4 regions of the Paenibacillus sp. HGF5 genome follow, and region 2 is predicted to be linked to each of the others. Evidence: a T-box and tRNA genes for the amino acid it is inferred to sense, from the RefSeq annotation. Region 2 holds a T-box; the other regions hold tRNA genes.

Region 1 (3,496 bases), on a different contig from region 2:
GCATATAAACAGCCTTCCAAGCATGAAACTCGGAATCACCGGGACTCTTGCGCGGAAGGCCGTTCGTTTTATATTCAAACCCGGTCTCGGCTGATCTTAACGGTTGAACCTTCCACCGGTCTCGTCACTCGATTCCGGACCTGTTTCGGGTGCTCAAGGAAGATCTAATACGAGCGCAGCGGATCAGGCCGCCAGCTTGAGTGCTCCCTGACGAGATCGCTGATCCCGACGAACTCCACTTTTTTTTGCAGTTCCGGGATCGTGCCTTTCAGCGCCTCTGCCGTTCGGATTCCATATACGCCAACATGGCCGATTGCAATGCAGGAAGTTCTCTCTACCGCATGCTGCGCCGCGGTCTGCAGCTGCTTGCTCACATGCTGTACGGTATGAACGTCATCCAGGAAGATATCGTTGGCGATGGACGGCATTCCCATCGATGCTGCCAGTTTGCCGACCACGCTGTAGTAATTCGTTTTGCTGTCGACGAAAAACAGCCCTCTCTCCCTACAAACGTCGAGCACGATGGACATGACCCGTTCATCCCCGGTAACCTTGGAGCCCATGTGATTATTAATCCCAACGGCATAAGGAACCGAATCGATTGCCTCCTCCATGCGTTTACGAATTTCCTCATCGGTGAGCGAACTTAAGATAGCACCCGGTCCAAGCCAGGAAGACCGGCCCTGCTTAGGCTCCATGGGCATATGAATAATGACGTCATGCCCTTGCTGGTGCGCGGCCTCGGCATCTTTCTTGCTCGTCGGCAAGAACGGCATCACGGCTACCGTGATTTTGACAGGCAGATTGAGCATTTCCTCGGTCCCTTTCTGATCATTGCCAAAATCATCGATAATGACGGCCAGCTTATTCGGCTTCTTTTCCTGCGCGGATCTGCCGTGACCGGATTCTTCGTGCACGTTTCGGGTATCATGGTTGAACGAATCAGCAGCATTAACCACCCCCGCCCCGTACCCGATCTGTGCTCCGCTCAAGATCCCCCATACCAAACACAGCAAGATCATCGATTTTCTATATCTTTTCCGCATTGTTACGCCCCTTTCCACTCATCATCATGATAGCCTTACCTAACCGTATTGTTTGAGAAAAGCTATTCAAATATGTAATTACAGGCATAAATGATTGTATTCCGCATGGGGGCCGGCACAAGAAATTAAAACAAGACGCTTCCGGGTCGCTGGGAAAACGTCTTGTTCGTATTTTTTCAGTTGCGTCTCAGATTCGTTCGAAAGCCAAAAGGAGGTTTAATCAGGAATCCTCCGCTCCAGCAATCACCTGCAGCGCATTTCCGACGGATTGCAGAAGATTGCCGGCCACCGTAAGATCGTTGGCTTTCTTATTCGTTGCCGTGCCGCGCAGCTCCGCGGTAATTTCGGCCTGAGCCGCATTGGCGATCGATTGCATCGCGTTCCCTAGGATGGAGAGCCTTTGTCCTTCATCCTCCTGCTTCTTTCTTTTGGACAGCATTTTCGTTTGACCCAGAGCGGCGATATTCGTTCCCAATGCTTGCAGCCAAGCATAGGCGGCAAGCTGTTCTTGGAGACTCCATGACTTGGCTGGCAAGGCAATCCCTTCTTTCAACTATTCATATCAATATTTAATATAATACGCGAATGCTTCGTATTTGTTTAAGTCATTCATCCTGTCCCAGAGAATCCCAAAGCAAAAAAGCTCGCAAACTGCAAGAACAGTTTACGAGCTTTCTCATTAGATGCGGTCGAGAGGACTCGAACCTCCACGGGGGTAAGCCCACACGGACCTGAACCGTGCGCGTCTGCCAATTCCGCCACGACCGCATGTATGTTGTCCACCTTCGAGCCAAGCTCTTATCAGCGGCGACAAGATATATAATATCACGCTAAATAAATCGAGTCAACACTTTTTTTGAACTTGATTAAAAACCTTGTTTTCGGTTAAAATAAGAACATAAGTTCTCATTCAATATCCATTTTCTATATAAAGGCGGTGATGTTGATGGCCATACAGGCTGTTACAACGGAAGAACGGGCATTGATCAAGAGTTACCTGCTGCTGATGTTCATTCATAAGGTGTTTGAGCGGGATTGCCGTATCATACAGGAGAGCGGGGTTTTCAAAACCCCTCAGTTGTACGTAGAGGTTGTGGGAAACGGCGCCAAACGTGCCGCAGTGCTCCTTCGTGAGGTGAAGCAGGAATTCACCAAGCGGGCGATCAAGGTTTATGACATCGGGCAAAGCCAGGACGGGATTCAGGCACGATATGCCTGTCGGGGATACATTGGGTCGATGAACATTCTATGGCCATCCTTCCGTGAGGAGATGATGGATCGCATGCGAGCCTATCTCGGGCTCGTTCCGCCTGAGAGCGAGTCCACCGAGCAAGCCCAACCTCCTGCCGCTGCTTTACTTTCGCGCGCTAGCATCGCTGTGCCTTAAACGAAAGAATAACCGCCTCCCCGACTGAACAAGCGCTGCGGGGGAGACGGTTATTTTTATCATACACATCAATGAAGGTTATGCTGCACGCGGGTCAGTCCCTGCGAGAGAGCATGTCCCGCGCTGGCGGCAGACGCCACGGCTACGGCCTCCATGATCTGAGCATCCGAGGCTCCCTTGGCACGGGCCTCCTCCATATGGTAGAAGGTACACAGCTCATTGTTGGCAAACAATCCGATCCCCAGCGCGATCAGCTGCTTCGTTCTCGCATCCAGCTCGCCATCCTGAAAGCAAACGCCGGTGAACTGATGATACGCTTCTGCCATGTCCGGCATGCTCTGCTTCAAATTCTGAATTTCATTTTTGTATGCCGAGACCTTGTCATTGGACATTTCCATAACCAAAAGCACCTCTTCCCGAAAAAATAGTTCCGAGGTTAAGTTGTCCGACGAATTCGAGATCTATGCTTATTCTTCGACCGGGCTGACTCTTGGCTCTTTTTTGAGCTGGTAGCTGTAGCGCCGATCCAGTTTAACGACCCGCCGGTTTCTGCGGCGGATGATAACCTGCTCCGGGTCCCAGGCTACGACGAACCCTATAATATCATTGGTCTCCAGCCCATCCCGCACAACCCGGACCAGTTCGCCGGAGAGCCGCAGCTCATTGAGTCTTTCATCGCTGATCATCGCCATTCCTCCTTCATCACTTACTGTGCAAAAAAAGACCTAAATGAGATCATTTAGGTCTTTTGAATGCGTTGCGATATCGACAAACATCCCGATTAAGAGATGTTCTATATACCCATTAACGCTGAGCCGGCTCGATGCTGTCATTCTTCTCGTACCAATAATCCAGCACGGTGGAAGACATGACGCGCTTCTCGATATATTCGACCTGCTGAGGCGTAAACTGTTCCTTCCATTCGAAGGAAACCTCCTCGCACAATCCGGCAATCGTCAGCAGTTCTGACCAGGCAACATAGCGTTTGTACCAGAAGAACTGAGGATGTTCAATCATATAGGGATATAGATCATCAAACTCCGTATGTTTACAATCCAAAGCA
Region 2 (3,496 bases):
CGCAGGTAGTACCAGCAGCTGCCGGCCCATTGCGGCATCGTATTGGTTTCGCGGCGGGCTTTCATACCCGTTTCGGGATCAACCGTTTCCACCCACTCCGTCACGTTGGCCAGCGGCGATTCGCCGGTGCCGGACGGTTTAATCTGATCCACATCCGGCAGAAGCAATGGAAGCTGATCTTCCGGCACGGTTTTCATCGTTCCGTCTTCCAGATGCAGAATCGGAATCGGCTCGCCCCAATAGCGTTGACGGCTGAACAGCCAGTCGCGCAGACGGTAGGTCACCTTCTTCTTGCCCTTGCCCTCTTTCTCCAGCCATTCATTCATCGCCTGAATAGCCTCTTCATTATCCAGCCCGTTCAGGAAGCCGGAATTCACGTGCGCGCCGCTGCCGGTATATACTTCCTCCTCGACGTTTCCGCCTTGAACGACTTCAATGATCGGAAGACCGAATTGCTTCGCAAACTCCCAGTCCCGGCTGTCATGTCCCGGAACCGCCATAATGGCCCCCGTGCCGTAGCCGGCAAGCACGTAATCCGCGATCCAGATCGGCACCTTGGCGCCGTTGACCGGGTTGATGGCATACGCACCCGTGAATACGCCGGTTTTATCCTTGGCCAGATCCGTCCGCTCCAGGTCGCTTTTACGTGCTGCCTGATCCTGATAAGCCTTCACCGCATCGCGCTGATCGGCTGTCGCAATTTTGTCCACGAGGTCATGCTCCGGTGCCAGGACGCAGTAGCTTGCCCCGAACAGCGTATCCGGGCGAGTGGTGAACACCTCCAGATGACCATCATACCCTTCGATGTCAAACCGGACCTCGGCGCCCGTGGATTTGCCGATCCAGTTGCGCTGCATATCCTTCAGGCTTTCGCTCCAGTCCAGCTCGTCCAGATCCTCCAGCAGGCGATCCGCATATTCGGTAATGCGCAGGATCCATTGGCGCATCGGCTTGCGTACGACCGGATGGCCTCCGCGTTCGCTCTTGCCGTCGATGACCTCTTCGTTCGCCAGCACGGTGCCGAGCGCTTCGCACCAGTTTACCGGAACCTCGGCCACATAGGCCAAGCCGCGTTTATAGAGCTGGATAAAGATCCACTGCGTCCATTTGTAATATTCCGGATCGGTGGTGCTGATCTCGCGGTCCCAATCATACGAGAACCCGAGGGATTTGATCTGGCGGCGGAACGTATCGATATTCAGCACGGTGAACTCACGAGGATGTTTGCCCGTGTCCATCGCATACTGCTCTGCCGGCAGGCCGAAGGCGTCCCATCCCATCGGATGAAGAACGTTGTATCCGCGCATCCGCTTGTAGCGGGACACGATGTCCGTTGCCGTGTATCCCTCCGGGTGTCCTACGTGCAGGCCTGCGCCCGATGGGTACGGAAACATATCCAGCGCGTAAAATTTCGGTTTGGATGAGGCATCTTCCGTTTTAAAGGTTTTGTTCTCATCCCAGTATTGCTGCCACTTCGGTTCGATGGCCTGCGGCTGGTAGCCGTGGCCGGTTGGTTGATTGTCCGTCATACTTCATTGCTCCTCCTTCGCAGTCGAGAGGCAAGGCCTGCGCCATTGCCCAAAAAAACAAAAAAACCTCATCATCCATAGCGTTGATCGCTAGGGACGAGAGGTTTGATTCCCGTGGTACCACCCTAGTTAGCCAAAGGCATGCTTTGCCTTTCGCTCCCTTTGCATCCTTATCGCGGATAAGACGACGATGCTTCATCGGCCGATGCTGCCGGAATACAGCCCTCCGACGGCCGGGTTAACACCATTGCTCCGAGGCGAGTTCATCCCTATCGTCAACCGGTTTTCACCAGACACCGGCTCTCTGCATGATCGAAATTGGAACGATTGATCCTCATCATCGCGTTCATATTACCGTTTTAATGTGGCTATTATACCCAAAAAGCGCGGTCAAGTCAACGAAAGCTCTTCTCCGCTTCTGCGGTAATATTCCGGCGTCGTCCCGACCATGGCCTTGAACATCCGGCTGAAATGGGCCAAATGCTTGAAACCGGACGCCTGGCTGATCTCCGTTATGCTCAGATGGGGGTGGAGCCTAAGCATGATTTTTGCCTGGTTGATCCGCCGGTGATACACATATTTGAACACCGTCGTTCCGGTCACTTCCTTGAATAAGGAGGATAAGTAGTGCTTCGTGATATGCATGTCGCGGGCGATTCCCTCCAGCGTCAGATCCAGCATATAATTTTCCTCGACAAACGAGACGACATGCTGGACATGCCGCTCCTTCTCCGAGATCGCGTCGTGATCCTGCACGGCCGCCTGGCACCAATCGGCGATGACGTACATCATCTCCTGGATTCGAAGGGTCATCCGCTCCTGGCGAAACCTGGCCGTGGAGGACGACAGGCGGTGTATGTCGGCCAGCATCCCTTCGAATTCTTCCCGGTTCTCCCCCGTCAACGTCATGCGGTGATTCCGCAGCGTTTCGAAGGGGTCCAGCAATATCGATTTGGCCGTCTCCGAAAGCCCCTTGCAGATCCAGGCCGGATCAAAATGCAGAATGCTCCTTACATATCTGGAATCGGGTTCAACATTCGGACAGTGCAGCGTAAGCCCGTTCATCAGGAGCAGATCCCCCGGTTTCAGGGTAAACACGGAATCGCCTATCAAATACGTGCAGCGTCCCTCATGGAAATAATAGATTTCATAAAAAGCATGCGAGTGAAACTGCCCTCCCGACAGCGGCTGTTCATTGTAATAGGTCAGATCGAACGGCGCTTGAAGCTGCATGCGGTCAAAGCCTGGCATCATATCGACAGATGAGGTCATTTTAGAGAATCGTCCCTTTAGCGATTTTGGAGTTGTCTAACCCCCAACCCTCAACGTAACGGGGTTTTCTCTATTATAAATCATTTTACGGAATGCGCACGGCTTCATTTTGGGCAATCACGCACAATTCTCCGGCCTTGAAGGCATGCTCCTGGGACATGGCATGTTCCGTGCGTTCCAGGCAGTCCAGAATAAGCTCCCCGAAAAACGGATAGCCCACTTTCCCCTGAAGTTCCATATGAAACTCTCCTTCGCCGTTAACCAAGTACAGATGATCCCCCTGCGGATGCCTTGCGATATCGATGTATTTGCGAAGCTCGATGTATCCTTCCGTTCCCAGAATAAAGGTTCTGCCATCGCCCCAAGTGCCAAGTCCTCCGGGCGTCAGCCAATCGACGCGGAAATAATTGGTGGCTCCATTGTCTCCCACCAGCGTTGCATCTCCAAAATCCTCCAGCTCGGGGTATTCCGGATTCGCATAATTGCCCACCTTGCTGCTGATCACCTTGGCATCGCGGCATCCCGCATAAAACAAAAATTGTTCGATCTGGTGGGAGCCGATGTCACACAGGATGCCCCCGTACTGTTGATGACGGAAAAACCAGTCCGGGCGGGAGGACGCATTCAAACGGTGCGGTCCTGTTCCCATCACTTGAACCACTCGCCCGATCGCCCCGTCCTGAATCAGCTTCCCG
Region 3 (3,496 bases), on a different contig from region 2:
CGTAATCAACCAAAGAATGACTCAATCATAAATAAGCAGCTTCGAATCCAGTGATCATCGGGATATCGAAGCTGCTTATTCTGTGTTGTATGCAGACGGGACGTTAATCGGGCAATTCCGGATCATCGAGGATGGAAGAATATTTCGGGTATAATCTGCGAATGCAATCCGGACAAATATCATGGGTAAACTCAATGGGGAGACGGCTCTCCAAATAGCTCTCCACAGGCTCCCATTCATCCGCATGGCGAACATATTTGCATACGGCACAGATTGGGATATGTCCTGGAAGAGGGAAGCTGTGAGCCAGCGCTTGTTCCAGCAGCAGTTCCTTGTGCTTGAACTTTGTAATATCCGTGAATGATATCATGGCTCCGTGGACGCGGCTGTCCTTGTTCATCATCAGCGGCAGCACCTCGCACAGAACCCAGTTCTGCCGTTCATTCCATTCCACGGCATATTCAAAAGAATAATCAGGCAGCTTACCCAGTATAACTTCCCTTACGGAGGGTATATCCAGCTCATGGGAAAAATGATCGAATACAGAACCAAGATGCTGGGAAGTCATATCAAAAAAAGATGCCCCATGCCACCTGAAGTCAGGCGGGACACCGTATCTTTCGGCCATGGTAATGAGCGGATCGTTGATTTTGTCTATGATGCCATCCGGAGTAATGACCATCAGCCCCTTATTCAAGGAGTGAACCGCATTATTCCAGGATGTGGTCATGGTATCGTAGGGCAAATTACTCGCTCCTCGTATGGAAATAGACTCATGAGTAAAAGATACGACGATCCATGAGTACTATGGTATAATTTAGGCAATATATATTGATTATACACGTAATTAAGTCATTGTGCAAGATAAAAATACGTACATAAGATATTTTCTTTCAAAGAGAAATAGGAAGGCGGTTGTTTGATGCAGTCTATTTACCAACGAATCGAACATCTCATAGAAAGCCGGGGTATGACCAAGAAGGCGTTTTGTGAAACCCTCGGGATCAGCACAGGAAATTTTGGTGACTGGAAGAGGGGAAAAACAACGCCGAGCACGAATAAATTGATTGAGATCGCAGCATTTTTTTCCGTCAGCCTAGATTGGCTCATTATTGGCAAGGGCAGTCCAACCAACCGTGTCAAGGAAGCCCGCGGGGAGTATGAAGTGGATCCGGAATCATTGGATCCTGCCTTAATGTCCGGTCTGGCTGAGCATGAGAAGGAGTTTATCCGCGAATACATCGAGTTTTCGGCCTATCGGAAGGATAAGCGGGGCGATAAGAGCTAGCTGATGCAAACGGCCAATTCTAAAGCCCAGATTTTGGCGCTTTACTTTTACCTAAAGGGGCAGTATAATAGGGAATGTTCGCTGCAGAACATCCCTTATACATGCGGTAGTGGTGGAATGGCAGACACGCTATCTTGAGGGGGTAGTGGGTGTATACCCGTGGAGGTTCGAGTCCTCTCTACCGCATACTTCATAAAGAAGTCGTTTATCAAATGGAAATCCCATTGATAAACGGCTTTTTTGTTATGTCCATCGCGTGCCGTGAAAATGCTGCAACTATGGCGAATTGCCGTGTTTATCGTTTCAATTTGCGCTGAAAGTTTAAAGAGTACATGTAGAGACCATAATAGGGCATGAAGGAGATGAACGAGCATGAAACCATTATACACAGCAGATGTCAAAGTCATTGGAGGGCGGGAAGGCTCCGTAGAATCTACCGATGGCGTTCTCAACCACAAATTAAGCATGCCGAAGGAGCTCGGAGGTCCGGGTGGAGACGGAACCAATCCGGAGCAGCTGTTCGCGGCCGGTTATGGGGCCTGCTATGAAAGCGCCCTGGCCAACATCGCCCGCAAGGAGGGCGTCGAGCTGAAGGATGTCGTGATCCACTCCCAGGTGTCGATCGGAAAAGACGAAGGCGCTGACGGCTTTAAGCTGGCAGTGAAGCTGAAGATCGAAATGCCGGGCATCGAACGAAGCCAGGCGGAGGATCTCGCGAAGAAAGCGCACGCGTTTTGCCCGTATTCCAAAGCAACCCGGGGCAACATCGACGTGGAGTTAAGCGTAAGCTGACGATGGAGGATTCGGATGGCTCTCTAAAATGGGGGTCATCCTTTTTTGTCGGCTAAAGACGCTCAATATGAAACTTTTTACATGATACGCCGTACTTCAGTTAAAGCTATGCTTGAAAGGGGCGCTTGGAATGCGAATAGAACAAATGATAGAGGAACGGTTTGTATGCAGCAAATGTGGAGGGAACCACTGCGAGACGAAAGAGGTCTCGATGTCGGGGGCAGGCTTGAGCAAAATGTTTGATATTCAGCACAATCATTTCCTATTTGTTTCCTGTACGAACTGCGGATATGTGGAAGTCTTCAACCCGGATATATTGGAAGGTAAAAAGAGGGGGCAGCTGGGCTCGATCCTGGATGTGTTCTTCGGTTGACATCACCCCTAAAATTCTTTAATATGACTAAGTACCAGAAAGTACAAACCAGTCATAAGGAATTTAAATAAAATAAACGGGTGATGAACATGCCATACAGACCGCAGATTGCAAATGTGACCACAGCTGGAAGCAATGAAAAGGAAGGGCTATACGAATTCATTATCCACACGGCTGACGGAACGGATATTCGCGTATTCTATAACCGCTTCCCGGAATGGAAACTGACTGCGCTTAGCCGACTTGGGAAAGTACCTTGCCCGGTTTGTCGTAAGGATTTCATATGCAAATGCATGGAGAAATTCTCGAACGAATTCGACCAGCAGATGAGAGACGGCGAGTGGCTGAACAAAGCTGCTGAGTAATAAACCAATAAGCGTACTTGATCAAGCGTAGGAGAGGGCTCCTGCGTTTTTTCTTTTTTTTATGGTGTGAAGGGAGCGAAGAAAATATGAAGGATCGTGCAACCGAAAATCATGAGGAATATGCAATTGTGCTGATTGATGGCGTGTGCCATTTGTGCCAGGGGCTGACTCAATTCATTATCAAGCGAGATCCCGCGGGTGTTTTCCGGTTCGCTTCGCTGCAATCCGATATCGGTCAGGAGCTGTTGAGGCAGGGAGGACTCGATGGAGATTCGCCGGAGACGATGGTGCTGATTGAACAGGGGAGATATTACACCAGATCGACGGGAGCTCTTCGGATTGCGCGGCGTCTTCGTTTTCCTTGGCCGCTGTCGTATGTCCTGATCCTGATTCCCCCTTTCTTACGGAACCTGGTGTACCGCTGGGTGGCGAAGAACCGTTACCGGTGGTTCGGGCAATCCAGTGAATGCATGGTCCCGACGCCGGACATTCGGCGCCGGTTTTTATCCTGATTCCGCGTGTTTTAATGATGATGCTCTGCCGTGCCTTCTTGGAATGTCGGAGTTCCCGCCTCCAGGTAGGCAAGCTCGGCCTCGGACAGTTTGCCGACGGCGAACGGTTTCTGGGGAATGATGATGGAGCCGTTGTTTCCGCTGTGCAGCTTGATGAAATACAGCC
Region 4 (3,496 bases), on a different contig from region 2:
GACTTCTTCGGACTGCTCGGCATCCTGCTGGCCATTCCGGCCTACATGATCATCAAAATTATCGCGGTGCGAATTTACGAGCTGTTCCTCGCCGAAAAAGTAGAGGACGCATGATGGCGCCTCACAGCAAAAAAGGATGTCCCCGCCAACTTTGCGATGGCTAGTGGGACATCCTTTATTTTAAAAGAATCACGCATTGCCGCGCAGGGACCGAACCACGAAATCATGCTCGTCCTTACGCAATATCGTGCCATTCGACAGTGTGACGGTATCCTCATCGTGAGATGTCAGGATGGCCTGGGAAGACACCAGCTGGTTGCCCCTCCATACCATGACGCAGGATCCAAAATAAACGGCATTATCGAATTGAATGGTATGACTCACGATATAACCGATGGAGTTCAGGGCCGGATAGGAGTTCCTCGGCATAATTCTATGAATGGCTCGAAACGGAATGATAAGCTCGCCCGGGCCTAGAACCACTTTTTCCTGAACGGGATCCCACCCTTTCAGCACACCTTCAACCGTGCTTTTCGCCCCGTCTAGACGCTGAATGACAACATGACTACCAATCCAATGCTTCATGAAGGTCACCTCTCGCGGATTATTCATCTCCATCGTCCGGCGTGTTCGGGATGTCCCACTTCACCGGATCCATACCCTCTTGCATTAAAAAAGCATTCGATGCTGAAAATGGACGGCTGCCGAAGAATCCTTTGTGCGCTGCAAACGGGCTCGGATGACTAGACTCAAGCACCTTGTGACGGCTTCGGTCTATGAAGGAACCTTTCTTCTGTGCATAACTGCCCCATAATATAAACACTATGGGCCTTTCACGTTCATTCAGTTTCGCGATGACCTTATCGGTGAAGGTCTCCCACCCGATGCCTTTATGCGAGTTCGGCTCGCCCTCGCGAACCGTCAGCACGGCATTGAGCAGCAGAACTCCCTGGTCCGCCCATGATTGCAAGGATCCATGATTCGGGGCCGAAATCCCCAGATCCGATGAAAGCTCCTTATGTATATTGCGTAAAGACGGAGGAATCGCAACCCCGGGCGAGACGGAGAAACTCAGTCCCTGCGCCTGCCGGCGACCGTGATAAGGGTCTTGCCCCAAAATAACGACCTTCGTCGATTGGTACGATGTTTGCTGCAGAGCCCGAAATATATCTTCCTTAGGAGGATACACCGTACTGCGCCGGTACTCTTCTTCCACCCGTTCCAACAAAGCTTGAAAATAAGGCTTATCCACTTCTCCCTGCAGGATAAGGTCCCAATCATTGTTAAACATCCGCATGTCTCCTCTCCCTTCTCCTCACGCAGGTCAGCATGGAATCATAAAAGAAATGCGATCACTTTAATCGGGACGCGGCATCTTCCGCTTAGGTCTGCAGGAACAACGCCCGCTGATGAATTTGCGTCGATTTAAAAAATAAGCCGGCACCCATACAGGGGCCGACTTATTTTGCATCATACCAGACGCTGTTATAATGCCGAGGACGGGGGTCGAACCCGTACGGTAGTCACCTACCGCAGGATTTTAAGTCCTGTGCGTCTGCCAATTCCGCCACCCCGGCATATTGTATCCGCGCATGTTCCTAGCGTCGTTCACGTTCACTTGAAAAGCCCGAAGGTACGCGTGGAATTCGCAATATTTTGCGAGATCATCCCGAAATCTAGGTGTGCACATTTCGTCTTAGCGACAAAATCGATAATACCATGTACAACCATATGATGTCAATATATGAAACTCATAATTTTTCGCATCACCCCGGGCCAAGCATTCATCTCGATGAACTAGCGCCATCGCTCTGCTTGTAGGTACTGACAGCAAATCAAGGGGCTCCTTCGCAATCGGCGCGCGTGCTTTCCCCTTCCTATAGAATAATTTCTCGGTTACCGTGCATCCTAAATGAAGCTCGCGTGCTTACATGCGGAGACTAGAACAACAGAAGAAAAGGAAACCCATCGACATGAAAAAACGAACATGCTCAGCCTTCTCATTGCTTGCCCTTGCGCTGATTCTTGGTTATCCCGGCCATGTGCATGCGGAGCACGCGCCTTCCGCCTCCAAAGGCAGAGATTATTATGAGGAGCGCGGCGAGATCGTGTGGGAAGTGCCCACGCAGAACAAGGTGATCGCCCTCACTTTTGACGACGGCCCGGACGAGCATAATACCGTTCAAATTCTGGATCTGTTAAGGCGGTATGACGCTAAAGCCACCTTCTTCGTTGTAGGCAGCCGGGTGGAGAAACATCCCGACATCGTTGCACGGGAGCTGCAGGAAGGACATGAAATCGGCAACCACTCCTATACGCATCCGCCCTTTCACAATATTAACGTCACGAAGTTATCAAGTGAACTGAATCAAACGCAGGATGCGATCTATCAAGCCACCGGCATGAAGACCGTACTGTTCCGCCCGCCCGGGGGCAGCTATAATGAAGCCATTGTGAGGACGAGCAAGGATTTGGGCATGCTGACCGTATTGTGGTCATGGCACCAGGATACCCTCGACTGGCGAAAGCCCGGCGTCAACCGCATCGTCCGAAAGGTTCTGGATAACGCCCGTAACGGCGACATCGTACTTATGCACGATTTTGTACCCAGCAGTACGCAGACGGTTGAAGCCCTGAAGGTGATTTTGCCGGAGCTGCAAAAAAGGGGTTATTCATTTGTTACCGTATCCGAGCTGATGTCCTACCATGAGAAATCACGCAAGTTCATCGAAGTCAACCATTAATAAGCCGTTCGCATGTAAGACAATGACCGCTGCCTTTTGGAGGTAACGGTTATTTTTTTAGGCAGGCTTCGATCCCGGAGCGCCGGATAGAATTTTCACTTGAATATTTTAAACCCATTTGTTAAGATACAGAACGAACGTTCAGTATATACAATTTTGACGATAGCCTAGGGGATAAGGGGGTGCATGCGTGAACAAAAAACAACAACAAACCGAAGATACCAAGCGACGCATTGCCGAAGCCGCCAAGGCGCTATTTATGCAGAAGGGATACAAATCAACGTCGATCGAGGAAATCGTCGAAGCCACCGGCAGCAGCAAAGGGAATATCTATTATCACTTTAAAAGCAAGGAAGGGCTGTTTCTGTATTTGATCGAGGAATGGGACCTCGAGTGGGAACAGAAATGGAGCAGTAAGGAGCAGCAATACACCACAACCGTTGATAAATTGTACGGAATTGCCGACCAACTGGTGTTTGATGATCTGAACCACCCCTTCTCCAAGGCTCTGGACGAATTCATGAACAACAATGGAGACGTGTCCGAGGAAGTAGAGCAGCGAATCGTCCGGATTATCCGAAGCCACCTGGAATTCAATCAGAAGTTGCTGCAGCAAGGGATTGATCAAGGGGAGTTTGAGAATCATAACGTGGAGCAGCTCTCCCTCATTTTTGAAAGCCTCATCGTGGGCTTAAGCCAGATGTCCCGCATTACGAAGGTAAAAAATCCGCTTGCCCTTTATCATACGGCCA

The links. A T-box is a leader RNA that pairs with one kind of tRNA and senses whether it is charged. The one in region 2 lies ahead of leuS (leucine--tRNA ligase), so its partner is inferred to be a tRNA-Leu.
Region 1: it has a tRNA-Leu gene. The T-box ahead of leuS (leucine--tRNA ligase) is inferred to sense a tRNA for this amino acid. The anticodon was not compared.
Region 3: it has a tRNA-Leu gene. The T-box ahead of leuS (leucine--tRNA ligase) is inferred to sense a tRNA for this amino acid. The anticodon was not compared.
Region 4: it has a tRNA-Leu gene. The T-box ahead of leuS (leucine--tRNA ligase) is inferred to sense a tRNA for this amino acid. The anticodon was not compared.

What each region holds. Positions count from the first base shown of each region.
Region 1 covers NZ_AEXS01000159.1:8,781-12,276, forward strand. Annotated here, with positions in the region: gene HMPREF9412_RS25925 (divergent polysaccharide deacetylase family protein) at 165-1,046, opposite strand; gene HMPREF9412_RS25930 (DUF6944 family repetitive protein) at 1,267-1,581, opposite strand; tRNA gene HMPREF9412_RS25935 (tRNA-Leu) at 1,731-1,814, opposite strand; gene HMPREF9412_RS25940 (hypothetical protein) at 1,993-2,433, shown strand; gene HMPREF9412_RS25945 (carboxymuconolactone decarboxylase family protein) at 2,502-2,831, opposite strand; gene HMPREF9412_RS25950 (hypothetical protein) at 2,901-3,119, opposite strand; gene HMPREF9412_RS25955 (hypothetical protein) at 3,238-3,496, opposite strand, start outside.
Region 2 covers NZ_AEXS01000003.1:384-3,879, forward strand. Annotated here, with positions in the region: partial or broken gene leuS (leucine--tRNA ligase) at 1-1,529, opposite strand, end outside; T-box leader at 1,619-1,879, opposite strand; gene HMPREF9412_RS00330 (AraC family transcriptional regulator) at 1,920-2,801, opposite strand; gene HMPREF9412_RS00335 (Gfo/Idh/MocA family protein) at 2,887-3,496, opposite strand, start outside.
Region 3 covers NZ_AEXS01000151.1:31,594-35,089, reverse strand. Annotated here, with positions in the region: gene HMPREF9412_RS24215 (alpha/beta hydrolase) at 1-5, shown strand, start outside; gene HMPREF9412_RS24210 (PAS domain-containing protein) at 104-745, opposite strand; gene HMPREF9412_RS24205 (helix-turn-helix domain-containing protein) at 923-1,288, shown strand; tRNA gene HMPREF9412_RS24200 (tRNA-Leu) at 1,392-1,474, shown strand; gene HMPREF9412_RS24195 (organic hydroperoxide resistance protein) at 1,661-2,080, shown strand; gene HMPREF9412_RS24190 (zinc ribbon domain-containing protein) at 2,211-2,453, shown strand; gene HMPREF9412_RS24185 (hypothetical protein) at 2,543-2,818, shown strand; gene HMPREF9412_RS24180 (thiol-disulfide oxidoreductase DCC family protein) at 2,905-3,330, shown strand; gene HMPREF9412_RS24175 (FixH family protein) at 3,342-3,496, opposite strand, start outside.
Region 4 covers NZ_AEXS01000017.1:79,504-82,999, forward strand. Annotated here, with positions in the region: gene HMPREF9412_RS02210 (AI-2E family transporter) at 1-114, shown strand, start outside; gene HMPREF9412_RS02215 (hypothetical protein) at 190-585, opposite strand; gene HMPREF9412_RS02220 (uracil-DNA glycosylase) at 605-1,291, opposite strand; tRNA gene HMPREF9412_RS02225 (tRNA-Leu) at 1,492-1,577, opposite strand; gene HMPREF9412_RS02230 (polysaccharide deacetylase family protein) at 1,974-2,744, shown strand; gene HMPREF9412_RS02235 (TetR/AcrR family transcriptional regulator) at 2,935-3,496, shown strand, end outside.